Regions from separate parts of the Sphingorhabdus buctiana genome, predicted to be linked through region 2. Evidence: predicted binding sites of a transcription regulator. Region 2 holds the regulator's gene; the other holds the start of a gene.
What was found. Region 2 encodes LexA, which represses DNA repair genes until DNA is damaged. Its sites were predicted from a motif close to GTTCCNCNCTTGTTCT; they were not measured.
Positions count from the first base shown of each region.

Region 1: the regulator LexA is predicted to act here: its motif matches at 4,738-4,753, upstream of recA (recombinase RecA).

Region 1 is NZ_JBHUEL010000004.1:220,954-228,106, reverse strand. Features, by position in the region: gene ACFSAG_RS06215 (DUF2062 domain-containing protein) at 1-156, shown strand, start outside; gene ACFSAG_RS06210 (M13 family metallopeptidase) at 234-2,279, shown strand; gene ACFSAG_RS06205 (hybrid sensor histidine kinase/response regulator) at 2,379-4,706, shown strand; gene recA (recombinase RecA) at 4,847-5,941, shown strand; gene ACFSAG_RS06195 (elongation factor G) at 6,055-7,153, opposite strand, start outside.
Region 2 is NZ_JBHUEL010000002.1:453,568-460,720, forward strand. Features, by position in the region: gene ACFSAG_RS02645 (ComEC/Rec2 family competence protein) at 1-1,694, shown strand, start outside; gene lexA (transcriptional repressor LexA) at 1,688-2,392, opposite strand; gene ACFSAG_RS02655 (molybdopterin molybdotransferase MoeA) at 2,478-3,659, opposite strand; gene moaC (cyclic pyranopterin monophosphate synthase MoaC) at 3,656-4,126, opposite strand; gene trpC (indole-3-glycerol phosphate synthase TrpC) at 4,123-4,902, opposite strand; gene trpD (anthranilate phosphoribosyltransferase) at 4,902-5,870, opposite strand; gene ACFSAG_RS02675 (anthranilate synthase component II) at 5,867-6,463, opposite strand; gene trpE (anthranilate synthase component I) at 6,460-7,153, opposite strand, start outside.

The DNA of each region.
Region 1 (7,153 bases), on a different contig from region 2:
GATGCCGCGCCCGCGATGGTGGTCGGCCTTGCCGTGATTTCGGTGATCAGCGCTGCAATCGGCTATTTGGTCGCGGCATGGTTCTGGCGCTGGCGGATTGGTAGCAAATGGCGTCGCCGGTCGAAGGCTCATGCCGCTGGTGGAACGGCCATTTAGGGCTGTCACCTTTTTTAGCTATTTTTTCCCCGTACGAGTCGGCTTGGACTCGATCTTTAACTGGGGAGTGTTTGTAAATGAATTCGTTGAGCAAGCTGGCGATCATAGCCGGCGTATCGCTGTCGGCCGTTATTGTCGCATCGCCGGCATTGGCAAACACCGCTGGTGAAACCGCGGCCAAGGATGGCCCTGAACTTGGCACTTTCGGTTTTGACGAAAGCGGCATGGATCGCAGCACAGCACCAGGCGAAAATTTCTATCTCTTTGCCAATGGCGAATGGCTGAAAAATAACGAAATTCCAGCGGACAAGTCCAACTATGGCATGTTCACCAAGCTCGACGATTTGTCGAAAGAGCGCGTGAAGGGGCTTGTCGATGAATCGGCGAAGGATCCCAAAAGCAAGATGGGTATCGCCTATTCCACCTATCTGGATGAAGCGGCGATCGAGAAGAAGGGCCTTGCACCGATACAGCCCATTTTGAAACAGGTGCGCGCAGTCAAAACCCACAAACAGTTCGCAGCGCTATTGCCCAAGCTTGCTCCCAAGGGCGTGGGTGCCCTGTTCGGTGGCTATGTTGGCCAGGATGACAAGAATCCGGAGGCTTACATCTTCCAGATCTTCCAGGGTGGTACGGGCCTCCCGGATCGTGACATGTATCTGGTGGATAACCCCAAATTTGAAGAAATCCGCACGGCTTACAAAACCTATCTGGCGGCGATGCTGGCCCATGCTGGCGAAAAGAATGCCGAAGCACGCGCGAACGCGATTTTTGAAACCGAGAAGAAAATAGCGCAGGTGCAATGGACCCGCGAAGACAGTTCGGATGCAACCAAGACCTACAACAAGCTGACTTTGGCGGAGCTCGATCAGCTTGCGCCGCAACTTTCAATGTCCGCCATGCTGAAGAAGATCAGCCCTAAAGTCGGCGATGTTCTGGTCGCCCAACCGAGCGCGATCACCGCAACGGCGAAGATTTTCGGAGAAACCGACATCGGTGTGTTCAAGGACCAGATGATGGTTGCCGCGCTTGCCAATTATGCCGGCGTTTTACCCGCAGCCGTCGATAAGACAGTGTTTGCATTCTATGGAACGACATTGGCCGGCACGCCGCAGCAGCAGGTTCGTTGGAAGCGTGGCATCGGATTTGTCGAAGGTGCGCTGGCGGATGAGATCGGCAAGCAATATGCTGCAAAATATTTCCCGCCTGAAACCAAGGCAGCGGCCAATGAGCTGGTTCGCAATGTCGTTGCTGCCATGGGCCGCCGGGTTGAAGGCCTTGACTGGATGCAGCCCGAAACCAAGGCGAAGGCAAAGCAGAAGCTGGCCAATTTCACGACCAAGATTGGCTATCCCGATCAGTGGCACGACTATGCAAAGCTGAAGATCGTCAAAGGTGATGCATTCGGAAACGCCATGCGCGCCAACGAATTTGGCTTTGCGGACAATATCAGCAAGCTGGGCCAGCCGATCCGCCGTTGGGAATGGGGCATGCTGCCACAGACGATCAACGCCTATGCCAATTTCAGCATGAACGAGATCGTATTCCCTGCGGCAATTTTGCAGCCGCCCTTCTTTGATCCGAAGGCAGATGCAGCCATCAACTATGGCGGTATCGGTGCAGTAATCGGCCATGAAATCAGCCATCATTTCGATGACCAAGGGTCGAAATACGACCAGAATGGGCGGCTTTCCGACTGGTGGACCGAGGCGGATGTCGCAGCATTCAAAAAGGCGAGCGAAGCGCTGATCAAGCAATATGATGCTTATGAGATTTTTCCGGGTGCCAATGTGAAGGGCGAATTTACCCTGGGCGAGAATATCGGCGATCTGGCAGGACTTACCGTCGCATATGAAGCGTACAAGGCGTCGCTTGGCGGCAAGGAAGCACCGGTAATCGATGGCTATACCGGCGACCAGCGCTTCTTCCTGGGTTGGGCACAGGTGTGGCGGCGCAACTATCGTGAGGCCAACCTCAGAAACCGGTTGATAACCGACCCCCACAGCCCTTCTGAACAGCGTGTTTGGGTGGTGCGCAACCTTGACAAATGGTATGAGGCGTTCCAGCCGAAAGCAGGACAGAAGCTTTACCTCGCTCCGGGGGAACGCGTTCGTATCTGGTAAATAAGGAACCCTAAATTGGCTGGCAGCCTTCCATCTTCGCAAATCGGAAAATCGGGGCGCGAAGGTGGCGGGGCTGCTGATGCCTATCGGTCCCATGCGATCATCATTGCGGCGGCGGTCGCGCTGTCACTGTTGCTCGTCTGGCTAGTGACGGGCGAAGCAATTTTGCTGGTCGTCACGGCGGCCGGTTTGATAGGTCTTGGCGGCTTCCTCTTTGTCGCTGCGCGTTTGCAGCGCCCGGTCGACGCGAGCGGCGATACCTCCCCTCCAGACTGGTCGGTCGCATATTCCGCAATTGAACTCGATCGCGCTGCCGTTGCTATCAGCGACCGGGCAGGGCGATTGCTTTGCGCCAACGGACGTTTCAACCTTTGGTTTGAAGGGTTGCAGGCCCCGCCCGATCTTGGCCTTTCGGAATCTGACCGCGAATTGTTGCTGAAAGCAGGGCGCTCCGCCTGGCGGGACGGTCGGGCAAGCGTAGATGCAATTTCCAAACGCGCAATCACCTATCGGGTCGATGTGAAGCGGACTGGCGCGGCGGACGAATATTTGTTGTGGCGCTTTGCACAGGTCGAAAGCATCAGCACAGAAGCGCTCGCCATCGACTTGGTCGCGGGCAAGGTGGGACGAGCTTTGGCCCAGGCCGGAGTCATGGCGGTCACCGTTGGCCCGGAGGGGCGGGTGCGTTCGTCAAATGCGGCATTCGCCTTGCGGGCAGCGGGCAGCGAAACCGCGAACATTGCCAACCGTGACTGCGCCGCACTGTTGCGAATGGACGAAAAAGGAACGGTCTATTTCGCCCGCGAAGGTCGCCATGCTTCGCCCATAAGGCTGCTTCATGTTCCGTTGTCTGCTGATGGACCTGATGGTGCCGCCATCTTGCTGGCACTGGATGACGATGGCCGCGCAGCACAAGATGGCGCGGGCCATATGCATGTCGAACAACTGCTCTCCAACCTGCCACTCGGACTTGCACTGGTCGACCGCGACGGACGTTTCCTTTTCGCGAATGATGCCTTTTTGCGTGTTGCCGGCGTGCATGATGGCAAGCTGCCCTCTTATCCGGGTGACCTAGTGGTCGCAGAAGATAAAGCCGCAGTATCGGATACGATCCGGCGCTATGCGGGTGGTCAATCGATGTCGGGCGATATCGCGGTTCGCCTCATCGATCAGCCCGATGAAGCAATTGCGCTTTCCATCGCAGGTCTGCGCGGCTTGGGTAATGCCGCTGTATTGCTGGGGCTCAAGGACAATAGCGAAGAGGTGAAGCTGAAGCGTCAGGTTGCCCAGGCGACCAAGATGCAGGCGGTCGGTCAACTCGCTGGCGGCGTTGCCCATGATTTCAACAATATCCTGACCGCCATCATTGGCTATTGCGATCTGATGCTGTTGCGCCACCCACCGGGTGACAGCGATTATGACGATATCCAACAGATCAAGAACAACTCGAACCGCGCTGCCAGCCTGACGCGCCAGTTGCTCGCTTTCTCGCGCCAACAGACTTTGCGACCGCAGATATTGCAATTGCCTGACGTGGTTGCCGAAGTTTCGCACCTGTTGAAGCGATTGCTGGGCGAGGGTGTCCAGCTTGAGGTCAATCATAGCCGCGGCATCGGCGCCGTGCGTGCCGACCCGGGGCAGCTTGAACAGGTGATCATCAACCTTGGGGTAAATGCCCGCGATGCGATGCCCAATGGCGGGACATTGCGGATAGAGACGAAACCGGTTTCTCCTGCTGACGTGCGAGCAATGCGCAGTGAGATCCTGCCTATAGGCGAATATGCTCTGCTCTCCGTATCCGATACCGGAACCGGGATACCGCGCGATCATATCGGAAAAATTTTTGAGCCCTTCTTCACCACCAAGGAAGTGGGGAAGGGCACTGGACTGGGCCTTTCGACCGTATACGGTATCGTCAAGCAATCGGGCGGGTTCATCTTTGCCGATTCAGAGGTTGGCAAGGGAACCCGCTTCGATGTCTATTTGCCCACGCATGTTGGCGATGTGAGCGCAGGCGAAGCAAAAGCCGAACCGGTGAAGGAAACGCCCGAAGAGGAAATGTGGGGCAATGCCAATATCCTCTTGGTCGAAGATGAGGATATGGTGCGCGCCGTCGCCGAACGTGCGCTGGTACGGCAGGGATATACCGTGGAGACTGCGCGCGACGGCGAGGAAGGGCTTCAGCATTTTGCCGACGGCAAGCGGTATGACCTCATCATTTCCGACGTTGTGATGCCCAATATGGATGGGCCGTCAATGGCGCGGAAGTTGCGAGCCGATTATGGCGACGTGCGCATCCTGTTCATGTCTGGCTATGCAGAGGAACAACTGCGGCAATCGATCAATCTCGATAATGTCCATTTCCTGCCAAAGCCATTTTCGGTCCAGCAGATTGCCGAAGCGGTGAAAAACGCGCTAAAAAATTGATGTATCTGTAATATAAGGATTATAATTTATTGTTCCACTCTTGTTCTATGAGAACAAAGGCGATACACAATGCTTAGTTCCTGTAATGTTCCGGTGGTGGGAATGGCAGGAACAGGGCACGCTATCCAAGGAGTGGAACAATGGCAGCAAGTCTTAAAGTCATCGAAGGGGATCAGGCAAAGACCATGAATAATGCAGAACGTGAACGCGCGCTTGAAGCTGCGCTGGCCCAGATCGACCGTGCATTCGGCAAGGGATCTGCAATGAAATTGGGCAGCCGAGAGGCTATGCAGATTGAGGCAATTTCGACTGGCTCGCTAGGTCTCGACATTGCCCTTGGAATTGGTGGCCTTCCCAAGGGCCGCGTCATCGAAATCTATGGTCCGGAAAGTTCGGGCAAGACCACGCTTACACTGCACGCCATTGCCGAAGCGCAAAAGGCGGGTGGTACGGCAGCGTTTATCGATGCCGAGCATGCGCTCGATCCGGTTTACGCGAAAAAGCTGGGCGTCGATATCGATAACCTGATCGTTTCGCAGCCCGATACCGGCGAACAGGCGCTGGAGATTGCGGATACGCTGGTGCGTTCCAACGCAGTCGACATTCTCGTGATTGACTCGGTTGCCGCACTTGTGCCGCGCGCCGAAATAGAGGGCGAGATGGGTGACAGCCATGTCGGCTTGCAGGCCCGCTTGATGAGCCAAGCCTTGCGCAAGATCACGGGTTCAATCAGCCGGTCGAACTGCATGGTAATCTTCATCAACCAGATCCGTATGAAGATCGGTGTGATGTATGGTTCGCCGGAAACCACCACTGGTGGTAATGCGCTGAAATTCTACGCTTCGGTTCGCCTCGATATTCGCCGCACCGGCCAGATCAAGGACCGTGAGGATATCGTTGGCAACACCACCCGGGTGAAGGTTGTCAAGAACAAGGTCGCGCCACCGTTCAAGCAGGTGGAATTCGACATCATGTATGGCGAAGGCATCTCCAAGACCGGCGAACTGCTTGATATCGGCGTCAAGGCCGGGTTGGTCGAGAAATCGGGTAGCTGGTTCAGCTATGACTCAATCCGTATCGGCCAGGGTCGTGAAAATGCGAAAATCTGGCTGCGCGAAAATCCTGAAATGGCAGCCAAGCTGGAAGCAGCCATTCGCGGCAAGACCGACCAGGTGGCAGAGGAAATGATGGTCGGCTCGCCTGAAGATGATGGAACCGAACTGATCGACGAATAATCGTCCACCGTCCCCCAAGGCTCTCTCCCAAGGAGCCGAAATGCGCACCACGCCTGATCGGTGCGCTCGGCCCGCCCCGGACCACCCTGGGGCGGGCCATTGCGTTTAGACCATCAAGCGGGTTCGAGCGTTGCTTGCTTGACGACCTCGTCCGCAAGTTTTCCGGAAAGTTCGGAGAGATGGTCGAATTTTGACGTGAAGGTTGCCAATCCCTGACTCAACGACCTCAATTCGGCATCTAGGCCGTTGAGGCTCGAAACGGGAAGGTGGGCTTCGACCATCTCCCAGCGTTGCCAATCGGGATGTGTTCCAAGGTTCAGAATCTGGCCGCGTCTGGACGAAACCACGGAACCCATTTTGGAACCTGTGCCCGGCGGGGCTGCAATTGCGACATGGACGACAGGTTCGAGCAAATAAGGTTGGCATTGCGCCAATGCCTCGCTCATCGCAAGCTTGCCTGCCAGCCTGAAGGCCAGCTCCGAACTGTCTACCGAGTGATAGCTGCCGTCGATCAGCGTCACGGCGACATCGACCACCGGGAAACCCAGTGGCCCGCGCTCCATCGCATCGCGAACCCCGGCTTCTACAGCGGGTATCCACTGCTTTGGCACAACCCCGCCCGAAATTTTCTCTTCAAAGACGAATCCCGAACCGCGTGGCAACGGCCGAACCTCGATCACAACATCGCCATATTGGCCGTGCCCACCGGATTGCTTTTTGTGCCGTCCCCGTTGCGTCACACCTTTCCGGATCGACTCGCGATATGCGACACGGGGGGCGTGGGTCACGACTTCGACGCCATAACGGCGCTTCAACCTCTGTAATGTCACATTCAGATGCTCGTCATTGACGCCCCGCAGCAACGTTTCATGGCTCGTCTTGTCCTGAGTCCATTCGAGCGCTGGGTCCTCTTCAACCAGCTTGTGCAGCGCTGTGGAGAGTTTGACATCATCTTGGCGATTTCTGGCGCGCAGTGCGACGGTTGCATTGCGCGGAGGCATGTCGATCAATTCTGCTGACCCAGCATCGCAGGTAGAACTGAAAATCATTCCGCAGCGCGCGGCATCGGCTTTCGCGATTGCAACAATGTCTCCCGCGTCGGCTGCCTGCAGTTTGTTCGTTTTGTCCCCTTGCACGGCGAACAAGGCGCCAGCGCGCATATCTGCCGACAGTTCGGCACCTTCATTCAAACCGCTCCCCAACACCCGAGCC
Region 2 (7,153 bases):
GCCTGATGCCGCCGCCAGGTCCAGCGTTGCCAGGTGGTTATGATTTTGCGCGTGCCGCATGGTTCAGCGGCTTGGGTGCGACCGGAAGCGTGATTGGCCCTGTTGAGATAGTGCAACCGCCCGTGACGAATGAAAATTTCTGGAACCGAAGTCGTATCAGTCTTTCGTCGCATATAGGTTCGGCGATGGGGCCCGAAACCGGTGCCGTTGGCAGCGCGCTCCTGGTCGGGACACGAGGAGGCATTGCCGAGGACGATGCCGAGGCGCTACGCGATTCCGGCTTGGCCCACCTGTTGTCGGTCAGCGGGCTTCATGTGACGGCTGTCGTGGGCGGAAGCTTCATACTGGTATCGGCGCTATTATCCTTATGGCCATGGCTGGCCCTTCGGATCAAAGTTCCGCTCTTCGCCGCCGCCGCCGCCGCTGTCATTGCCATTTGCTACACTTTATTGACGGGTGCCGAAGTGCCGACCGTCAGGGCGTGTATCGCCGCTTTGCTGATATTGGTGGCAATGGCCATGGGAAGGGAGGCGCTGTCGTTACGATTGCTCGCATTTGGCGCGACCTTTGTCTTGCTCTTTTGGCCTGAAGCGCTTGCCGGCCCCAGTTTCCAGCTCAGCTTTGCGGCGGTCGGAACGATAGTCCTGCTCCATCAAAGCAAGTGGATGACCGATTTTCGCGGGCGCCGTGATGAGGGCGTGTTTTTGCGCCTTGGGAGAACCGCTGCCAGCCTTTTGCTGACCGGACTGGCGATAGAGATAGTGCTGGCTCCGATCGCATTGTTCCATTTTCACAAGACGGGCGTGTACGGCGCGCTGGCCAATATGGTCGCGATTCCGGTGACGACTTTTTTCATCATGCCAGTGCAAATGATCGCGCTGTTGATGGACTCCATCCGTGAAGGTTTCGGCGCGCCATTTTGGTTGCTTGCATCGCAAGGAATAAAATTGATCCTGTGGCTGGCGCACAAAGTCAGCAACACTGCAGGCGCGGTTTTGCTGCTTCCCGAAATGCCGCTCTGGGCCTTTGCAACTGCGGTCTTCTCAGCACTGGTCATTGCAATTTTCAACGACCGACGGCGCTGGTTTGCTCTGTTGCCGTTGCTTGCTGCATTGGGTGCAATGGCTGTTGCCCCACGGCCCGACCTGCTCGTCACTAGCGACGGCCAGCACTTGGCCGTTATCATGGAAGATGGCCGATTGGCGCTTCTGCGCCCGGGGGCAGGGGATTATGTGCGTTCAACCCTGGAAGAAACAGCGGCGATCAGAGGCAATGTTCATGATCTCCAAACATTGCCAGCTGCGAGATGCAATGCCGATTCCTGCGCCTTTCAGATCAACAGTGAGAAAAGGCGATGGAACATACTCGCCTTGCGTTCGGGCTATATGATCCCGTCGATGGAACTGGCCGCCGCATGCACGCGAAGCGACATAGTCGTCAGCAGCCGATGGCTGCCTTTCAGTTGCAAACCGCGTTGGCTTAAGATTGACCGCAGGCTGATCGAGAAGGCAGGTGGGATGGCGCTATATCTGAACGAACCGCGCGTTGAATATGTAGCGAAGGAAAATGCGCATTTGCCTTGGTCGGCTTATTCGCCGGAGCGGTTGCAGATTTTGGCCACACAGCGCAGAAAACAAAAAGCGGCGGAAATCACTCCGCCGCTTTTGCAGAAACATTCAGTTCAAACTCAATGATAACGGCGGAGCAGGCCGGCCAAACGGCCCTGCACCTCTACCTCGTGCGCATCATAATATTGCGGGTCATAGCTGCTGTTCGCGGGGTCGAGCCGGATTTTCTGGCCCTCGCGGCGAAGATATTTCAGCGTTGCTTCTTCGCCGCGAACAAGGGCGACAACGATTTCGCCATCGCGCGCGGTTTGCGTCTTGCGGATCAGCGCATAATCGCCGTCCAAAATGCCCGCTTCGATCATCGAGTCCCCGGAAACCTCCAGGGCGTAATGCTCACCTGATCCCAACAATGCCATCGGCACCGAAAGCGAGTTCTGGCCTTCAAGCGCCTCGATTGGGACGCCGGCAGCAATTTTTCCATGCAATGGAATTTCAATCACATCATTGGCAGCAATCGGCAGCGATTTTTGCGGGGCAGGGCGATGGTCAGTAATGCTGACCACCTTATTGTTGACTGCCTCATCCTTGGTGAGGCCGCGTGCAGAGCCGCCATCAGGCATTTTCATCACTTCCAGCGCGCGTGCACGATTGGGCAAACGGCGCAAGAAGCCCCGTTCTTCCAATGCACCGATCAAGCGATGAACGCCGGACTTGCTCTTGAGATCGAGCGCTTCCTTCATTTCTTCAAAAGAAGGCGAGATTCCAGTCGCTTCCAGTCTTTCATGGATAAACATCAGGAGCGCGTGCTGCTTGGCGGTCAACATAGGTTTGTTCCAATGCTGTTGAACAGATGTGGAACGATTAGGAAACAAATAGGGGGGTTGTCAAGCCCTGCTATGGGCCAGCATCTCAACTGCCCAAGGGATAATAGAGCACTTCGCTCCTCGCATTGGCCATTGCCGCATTCGGATCACGTATAATCAATGCGTTAGCTTCGGATAAAGCCGCGAGCATGGCGCTATCGTTGATGCCGACGGGATGCAGGACTCCGTCGATCAACCGCGCCCGTAAATGATCGGTGCGTTCGCCGTTCTGGGCGAGTTCGACGCCGGTTTTTGCCTTGAGTCGCGTCGGCAAGGGCTGCGCAGCGCCGCAAAGATGCGCAATCAAGGGTTTCAGGAAGAGCGTCGCGGTGACGAATGCGGACACCGGATTGCCAGGCAAACCCAAGGCAATCGCATTGCCTATGCTTCCGGCAATCACAGGTTTTCCCGGGCGCATCGCGATTTTCCAGAAATCCAGCTTTCCCCCAGCTGCCTTTAGCGCGGGAACGATAAGGTCATGGTCGCCTACCGAGGCACCGCCCGTGGTGACTATGATATCGTGCTCTGACAAGTCACGGAACAAAGCGGTCAAGGCGTCAAGTTTGTCCTCCACCGCAGGAAATTCGCTGATGTCGGCAGGCAAGTGACGGAGCATCGCTGCGAGCATGAAACCATTGGACGAGGGGATTTGATCGTCAGCGCAAGGCAAGCCCGGTGTCACAAGTTCATCGCCGGTCGAAACCAATGCGATGCGGAGCTTTCGGGCAACGCGCAAGGCTCCATGGCCAGCCATTGCCGCCAATGCGATGTGGCGCGCGTGCAATTCGGCTCCTTTGGAAATGACGATTTTTCCTTCGATGAAATCGCCGCCTGCATGGCGGACATTTGCACCGGCCTTCTTGGGTACATCGCCGCTAAGCGTAATGGCGTCGCCATCGCGTGCGACATTTTCCTGGATGATCACGGTATCGGCACCCTCAGGAACCACCGCTCCTGTAAAGATGCGAACTGCTTCGCCAGCGCCGACTGTCCCGCTAAAACGCTTGCCCGCGGCACTTTCGCCGATCACTTTCCAGGGTCCGCCCTTATCAGCAAAGCGGATGGCGTACCCATCCATTGCGGAGAGATCGCGTGCGGGTTGGGTGCGCAGGGCGATGACATCCTCGGCCGCCCAGCGGCCCGCAGCGTCGGTGAGCGGCATTAGCTCTGTCTCAACTGGACCCTTGAGCGCAAAAATCCGCGACTGCGCTTCCTCGATTGAAATCATGCAGCCCGCCAGTCGCCCGACTTGCCTCCGCTTTTCGAGAGCAAGCGAACGCCGGAAATAACCATCGCTTTATCGAGCGCTTTGGCCATGTCGTAAATGGTCAGCAGCGCCACGGAGGCGGCTGTCATCGCCTCCATCTCCACCCCCGTCTGGCCGGTCAGCCGGGCAAGGGCGGTGACGCGGATTCCATCGCTTTCGAATTCAAAATCGACCGCCACCTTGGACAATGCAAGCGGATGGCACAGCGGTATCAACTCGCTTGTCTTCTTTGCAGCCATTATGCCGGCGATGCGCGCGGTGGCGAGGACATCACCCTTCTTCACGGCACCCTCGCGGATCGCTGCCAGCGCCTCTGCCGACATGGAAATCCGTCCTTCGGCCTGCGCTTCCCGGACGGTGGAATCCTTCGCCGATATATCGACCATTGCGGCATTTCCCGCGTCGTCGAGATGAGTCAGCTTGGTCATGCGCCTGACAATAGCATTTTCGTCGCGGCTTCAACATCCGCCTGTCGCATCAAGCTTTCGCCCACAAGGAATGTGCGAACGCGGCTTTCGGCCATGCGCAGGCAATCCGCATGGGTAGCAATGCCGCTTTCGCAGACCAGCAATACATCATCAGGCACCATGCCCGCCAAACGCTCGGTCGTTGCCAGATCAACCTCGAAGGTTTTGAGGTTGCGGTTGTTGACCCCGATCAGGCGGGATTGAAGCTTGGAAAGGGCTCGCTCCATCTCACTCTCGTCATGCACTTCAACCAGGACATCGAGTCCCTCGGCACGCGCTGCGTCTTCGATTTCCGACATCAGCGAATCTTCAAGAGCGGCGACAATAATCAATATCGCATCGGCCCCCATCGCCCTTGCTTCGGCGCACTGCCATGGATCGACCATGAAATCCTTGCGGATGACGGGCAAGTCGCACGCAGCACGCGCTGCGATCAGGTAATCCTCATGGCCCTGAAAATAAGGCGCGTCGGTGAGGACAGACAAACAGGCAGCGCCACCCGCTTGATAAGCCCGGGCGTGGGCGGGCGGATTGAAATCGGGTCGGATAAGCCCTTTTGACGGACTGGCTTTCTTGATTTCGGCGATCAGTGCGAAACCGGTTTGCGCCTTGGCGCGCAAGGCGTTTTCAAAACCGCGAACCGCGGACGGGGACTGCCAGTGTGACAGGCCCAAGGGCTTGCGTTGGGCAACTTCGACGCGTTTCGTCGCGCAGATCTCGTCCAGTTTGTTTGCCATCAGAAATTGATCCAGCAATCGAGCAGGGCTTTGGCCAGTCCCTTGTCAATGGCCTCGGCGGCCTCTTCGACCCCTGACTTCCAATCATTCGCATGGCCTGCAACCATCAACGCGGCGGCGCTGTTGAAAAGGACGGCATCGCGATAGGCGCGGTCCTGCCCGGTTTCCTGCAATCCTGCGAGCAAGCGGCGGAGTGCAACTGCATTATAGTCAGCATCGCCGCCTTTCAGCGCTTCGGATGCATGGCAGGGCAGACCGGCCTCTTCCGGGCTGACGCGCTCTTGCGACTGGCCCAACCGAACAAAACTGCTCGGACCGGAAATCGACAGTTCGTCGAGCGGTTCATCACCGGCAACGAGCATCGCATCCTCATAGCCCAGCATTTCAAGCGCGCCGGCATAAACTGGCAGAAAGTCTGGTCGCGCGACACCGATCAATTGGCGTTTTACGCCGGCAGGATTGCAAGCCGGCCCGCACAGGTTGAAAATGGTGCGTCGGCCAATTTCTTTGCGGATTGGGGCGAGACGACCGAGTGCGGGATGGTATTTCTGAGCGAAGAGGAAGGCGATGCCGAGGTCGGCCAAGGTTTGCTCCGCAGTTTCCGCAGCGCGGTCAAGATTTAGGCCTAGCGCCTCCAGTGTATCGGCACCACCAGCCTTGCTTGATGCCGCACGATTACCATGTTTGGCGACCGGCACCTCGCAGGCCGCAACTACGATGGCGACTGCGGTCGAGACATTCAGGCTGTGCGCGCCGTCACCGCCCGTCCCGCAGACATCAATGGCGCCTTCGGGAGCGATGACGCGTATCATTCGTGCGCGCATCGCGCGGATGGCGCCTGCAATTTCCTCTGACGTCTCGTCGCGCTCTGCCATTTCGACCAAGGTTTCCTTGATCTCGACATCGGACATCGCGCCATCGAGCATTTGGCCGAACAGCGCTTCGGATTGGGCGAGCGAAAGCGTCATGCCCTATCCTTTGGCGTCATTCCGGCGGCCTTCATGAAATTGGCGAGCATCGCATGGCCGTGCTCGGTAGCGATGCTTTCTGGGTGGAACTGCACACTATGGATGGGCAGTTCGCGGTGGCGGAAGCCCATCACATGGCCATCGTCGCTGGTTGCGTTGACGATCAACTCGTCGGGAATGTCTTCGACAATCAGCGAGTGATAGCGGGTGGCGGTGAACGGTGAGGGCAGGCCAGTAAACAGCCCAGTACCATCATGGCTGACTGGGCTGGTCTTGCCGTGCATCAACCCGCCGCGCACGACCTTGCCGCCAAAATGCTGGCCAATGGTCTGGTGCCCAAGGCAAACGCCGAGAAGTGGCTTCTTTGCCTCTGCACAGGCCGCGACCATATCGAGGCAAATACCTGCTTCATTGGGTGTGCATGGACCGGGGGAGAGCAGGAAAGCTTGCGCACCGCTCGATAGCGCCTGGCCGGCGGAAATCGCGTCATTGCGAACTACCTCCACCTCAGCGCCCAGTTCCTGCAGATAGTGGACGAGGTTGAAGGTAAAGCTGTCATAATTGTCGATGACAAGGATGCGGTTATTGCTCATTGTCCGAACCCTGCTTCTCCAGCCACGCGAACGGCTTCGCGGGCGGCGGCCATAAGGGCGCCTGCCTTGGCTTCGCATTCGCGCTGTTCATATTCGGGGTTGCTGTCGGCGACGATGCCGGCGCCCGCCTGAACGTGCAACATCCCGTCCTTGACGATGCCGGTACGCAGCACGATGCAGCTGTCCATATTCCCGTCCGGGCTGAAATAGCCGACACCGCCGGCATAGGCGCCGCGGGTTTCAGGCTCGAGCTCGGCGATGATTTCGCAGGCGCGGACTTTGGGCGCGCCGCTGACGGTACCTGCGGGAAAACCCGCGAACAGCGCGTCCAATGCGTCCTTGCCCTTTGCCAAGCGGCCGACCACGTTGGATACGATGTGCATTACATGGCTATAGAATTCGACCATATAGCTGTCGGTGACCGTCACACTGCCGCCCTCAGTTACGCGGCCGACATCGTTGCGGCCAAGGTCGAGGAGCATCAGATGCTCGGCACGCTCCTTGGGATCGGCAAGCAGGCTGTCACGGTTTTCGGCATCTTCGAGTGCAGTTTTGCCGCGTGGGCGAGTGCCGGCGATCGGGCGAATGGTGACTTCGCCATCGCGGACACGCACAAGGATTTCCGGGCTCGAGCCGATCAGCGCGAAGCCTGGCATGTCGAGGAAATAGAGGAAAGGCGAGGGGTTGATC